DNA from 2 places in the Mesorhizobium sp. M0019 genome. Region 2 is predicted to be linked to the other one. Evidence: riboswitches for the same ligand, from Rfam matches in the RefSeq annotation. Region 2 holds a riboswitch; the other holds the start of a gene.
What was found. Region 2 has a riboswitch for cobalamin ahead of metE (5-methyltetrahydropteroyltriglutamate--homocysteine S-methyltransferase). Riboswitches for the same ligand answer to the same signal wherever they lie in the genome.
Positions count from the first base shown of each region.

Region 1: it holds a riboswitch for cobalamin, as region 2 does, so the genes downstream of both, NKK47_RS13145 (CbtB domain-containing protein) here and metE (5-methyltetrahydropteroyltriglutamate--homocysteine S-methyltransferase) in region 2, are expected to answer to the same signal.

Region 1 covers NZ_JAMYVK010000014.1:124,866-127,062, reverse strand. The annotation lists gene NKK47_RS13150 (aromatic ring-hydroxylating oxygenase subunit alpha) at 1-599, opposite strand, end outside; cobalamin riboswitch at 741-937, shown strand; gene NKK47_RS13145 (CbtB domain-containing protein) at 974-1,153, shown strand; gene NKK47_RS13140 (CbtA family protein) at 1,169-1,951, shown strand; gene cobU (bifunctional adenosylcobinamide kinase/adenosylcobinamide-phosphate guanylyltransferase) at 1,944-2,197, shown strand, end outside.
Region 2 covers NZ_JAMYVK010000027.1:53,560-55,756, reverse strand. The annotation lists gene metE (5-methyltetrahydropteroyltriglutamate--homocysteine S-methyltransferase) at 1-1,074, opposite strand, end outside; cobalamin riboswitch at 1,169-1,369, opposite strand; gene NKK47_RS19830 (hypothetical protein) at 1,923-2,177, shown strand.

The DNA of each region.
Region 1 (2,197 bases), on a different contig from region 2:
AATACCTTCCAGTTGCAGTTTATCACCTTGCGCAGCACATGGCCGCTCAGCAGCGTTTCCAACGGCCAGTTGGCGAGGTTGCCGGATGCCGGATCGAAGGATGTTTCAGCCGAGCCGGCAGCGTCTTCCGCCAGATTGACGAAGACGAAACCGCGCCACACCGAAAGCGCGACCCGGTAGAGCGGATGATCGGCCTTGTCGAAGCCGTCCGGCAGCGATTTCGACGGCACGCGCACCAGATCGCCGTGCAGCGAATAGGACCAGGCATGGTATGGGCAGGTGATGAGCCGCGCCTTCAGCCGTCCTTCGCTCTGCTGGCAAAGCTGCGAGCCGCGATGCCGGCAGGTGTTGTGGAAGGCGCGCAACTCGCCGGTCTCGTCGCGCAGCACGACGACCTCCTGCGTGCCTATGCGGAACGTCCTGAAAGCCAGCGGCTGGGCAAGGTCGGCCTCGCGGCAGACGAGCAGCCAGTTGCGATACCAGATGGCCTCGAGATCGCGCTGATAGGCCGCGATGTCCCAATAGGCTGATGACGGCAGCGTCGGCTCGGCCCGCGTCAGGCCGTTGTAGGGACCGCGCTCATTCGGGCTGGGTTGCATGCCGGCTTCCTCCCCATCCGCCAGCCGACACCCGGCTGCGAAAATTGTCAATCGCGGCGCCGGCCGACCGGGCTTGGCGAGGCGGCGCATTCGCCACACGATCCGGCGGAATTTGGTTTGCCGGGCGCGGCGATTCTGCCTATAGTCGCTGATGTCGTCGGTTCCGTTTGGAACCAAGAGGGAATGCGGTGAGGGCAAGTTGTTTGCCCAATGCCGTGGCTGCCCCCGCAACTGTGTGCGGTAGTCCTCTCCATATGCCACTGAAGGTTCGCCTTCGGGAAGGTGGGGAAGGGCGCTGATCCGCGAGCCAGGAGACCTGCCGGCGACAGGAAACTGACTTCTATGCCCTCGGGTGGAGGGCGAAAGGACAAGACATGAATACCGCTTCCGTTTCGCTCGGCGCTTCCGCCTCCTCGCAGTCGCGTCTCATGCAGCTGGCGCTTGCTGCATTCCTCGGCATTTTCGTCATGGGCTTTGTCGGCTTCTCGCATATCGATGCGGTCCACAATGCCGCGCACGACTATCGCCATTCGATGGGCTTTCCCTGCCACTAACAAGGGGCTGACATCATGACACTGTTTCGCAACGTCGTGTTCATCGCGGCGATCGCAGGGCTTGTGGCCGGCGTGGCTCTCGCCTGCATGCAAGCCTATGCCACGGTGCCGCTCATCCTAAAGGCGGAAGTCTACGAACAGGCCGGCGGCGGCCATGACCATGCCGCGGCACCTGCGACACCGGCTGAAAACGCCGCGGGCATGACGGCTATGAGCAGCGCCGCGCCGGCACCGGCTGAAGCAATGGCTCCGGCGGAAGACGAAGGCTGGGCGCCGGCGGACGGTTTCGAACGCTTCGGCTTCAGCGTCGTTGCCAATATCGTCACCGGCATCGGCTTTGCGCTGGTCCTGGTTGCGGTTTCGGAATTCGCCGGCGGCATCGGCAATTGGCGCCAGGGCCTGTTCTGGGGGCTGGCCGGCTTTGCCGCATTCACGCTGGCGCCGGGCCTCGGCCTGCCGCCGGAACTGCCGGCGATGCCGGCGGCCGACCTTGTCCAACGCCAGATATGGTGGTGGGCAACAGTGGTGGCGACAGCGGCCGGTCTCGGCCTTATCGTCTTCCGCAGATCGCTGCCGCTGGTGGCTCTTGCCGTGGCGTTGATCGTTGCGCCGCATATCGTCGGCGCGCCGCAGCCCGATAGCTTCGAGACGGCGATCCCGGAAGGCCTGCACCACCAGTTCGTGGTGGCGGTGACGCTGACCAATCTGGTGTTCTGGCTGGTGCTCGGCGCGGTCGTCGGCGTGGTGCGCGGACGCTTCACGGGCACGGCGACCAGCCTGCGCGACAGCTTTGCCTGACCGCGCTGCCGGGGCACTGACCCTGGTCATCGGCGGTGCGCGCCCCGGCATGAGCGCGCATGCCGAGAGCCTGGTGACGGTCGGCCCGCCGCCTTGGAGCTATATCGCCACGGCGCAAGCCTATGACGACGAGATGCGCCAGCGCATCGCGCTGCACCGCTCGCGCCGCGGCGCCGGCTGGACGACCATCGATGCGCCGCTCGACCTTGCCGGCGCGATCGGAGCGCTGCCTGACGGCCAGCCGGT
Region 2 (2,197 bases):
CATGCGCAGGTCGATCGGCACATGCAGCATCGAGCAAGAAGGCGCGATCTCGACGCGGTCCAAGGGCCAGCCGGCGACGATCGGTTTGATGCGGTCGAGAATGGCGGGCAGGTTCGCACGCCAGACGTTGCGGCCATCGATCAAGCCAAGCGAGAGCACCAGATCCTTCGGTGCGAGCCGACCCACCGTTTCCAGCTGCTCGGGAGCGCGCACGAGATCAATATGCAGCCCGGCCAGGGGCAGAGAAACCGCGGTTTCGAGATTGTCTCCCAGCGGCCCGAAATACGTAGCCAGCATGATTTTCAACTCGGGCGCGGCTTTTGACAGCTGGCCATAGGCGAATTCGAACGCAGCTCGTTCGTTCGGGTTCAGATCGAGGACAAGCGCTGGCTCATCGATCTGCACCCAGTCGGCTCCCGACAGCTTCAGCCTCTGCAGGAGTTGCTCGTAGACGGGCAGCAGCCTCGGCAGGAGCGCGATGGGATCGAAGCCTTCGGCAGGCGATTTCGCCAGCTTGAGGAAGGTGATCGGTCCAAGGATGACTGGGCGTGTGTGAATGCCGAGAGCTTTAGCCTCGAGGAAGTAGTCGACCGGTTTCGTCGACGAGAGGGCGAACGTCTGATTATCGTCGAGTTCCGGCACAATGTAGTGATAGTTGGTGTCAAACCACTTGGTCATTTCCATCGCGGTTACATCAGACCGATGAGCCGCCTGCTGGTGACCAGCGTGTCGACAATCCTCCGTCTGACCCTGGTTGCCCCGCGCCATTGCGAAGTAGATGTCAAGTGGAACCTCGCCGCTATTCCAGCCGTAACGGGATGGAACGGCGCCGACCATGGCTGCGGTGTCGAGCACATGGTCGTAGATCGAGAAGTCGTTCGACGGGATTTTCGACACGCCGCGGTCGTGCTGCTCCTCCCAGCTAGCGGCACGGAGCGCCTTCGCGGTCGTGAGAAGGTCGGCAGCGGACGATTTTCCGGACCAGTAGCTTTCAAGCGCGAATTTCAGTTCTCGCCGACGACCGAAGCGGGGCACGCCGAGCGTTGCTACAGGAATTTGCTGAGAGACAGTCATGCCAGACCCCGATGGTTGGGCGTCGGTGACAAGGAAGGCGCTAGCAGGCCGGCACGAACGCCAGGCTGCAGCGGCCACCGAGACACCCCGCCCGTGGACGTAATTCGCCGTGGCAGGTCTCCTGGCTCGCGGGGTCATAGCCTCTACCCGTCTTCCCAAGGCTATTCGCCTCAGTGACATGAGTGGGGTTGGCTCGCCGCTAACAGTTGCGGGGGCAGCGCCGGCATCGCACCGGCTTCCCTCTTAGCTCCGCTGCGGCAGCGCCGTACGGAGAACCACGACGCGGGAGACAATTACAGCAGTTCGCTTCTTTGTCAACGCCGCATAAAGAAATGTTTATGTCGTTATGTTAAATTTCCGTTGGCATGTTCCAAAGGTCGCCTCGAAAGCGAAAACTGTGGAAGCCTTGAGCGGCCGGTAAATCAAAGCAATGACGCACGGCGCCCTTGTCCAGAGGATAGGAGTTCGTCGGCTGCCGGCAGCAAACATACCGGCAAGCGCCGTGGTGCTGCTTAGCGCATCATGCGAACCACCTCGGCGTCGAACTTCGGCTCCGAGGTTCCGCCCGCTTCGTTGGTGATCTGCTCGCGACCATATTCGGCTCAATGGCGAGGCTGTTGCCCATGTGGAAGCTGTTGGCCGTGATGCCCTCGGTGATATGACACAACGATTTCGGGGGGAGCACACCGAGGCCAGGCGCGCGGCGTGTTGCGAAGTGATCGAGGCCAATGTCTCGAACTGCTTGTTCGCAGCCCACCGGCTCAAGGTAACCCGGCTCAAACCACCGGGCCAGCTCAAGTCCTGTCCAAATGAGGCCTGAGCGGCAAATCGTCGTGCACGCGCACGGTTTGGCGTTCGATCTTGTGATGCGTCTTGGGCGGACAATCGCCACGGTGCAGCGCGCAGAAGCGGTCCCCAATTGGGAAACCGAGGGCGGTGAGGGCAAGCCAGCGCCACAGGCGGAAGGGGACTTGGACCTGTTTGCCCTGCTGGACCACAAGTTCGCGACACAGGGCCTCAAGGAGAAGACCAAGAGTGATTATGCGCGGGACCTCGCCAAATTCATCAAAAGCAGCGGGCAGTCAAAGTTCGGCGCCGACTGACATGGAGATAGCCATCGCGG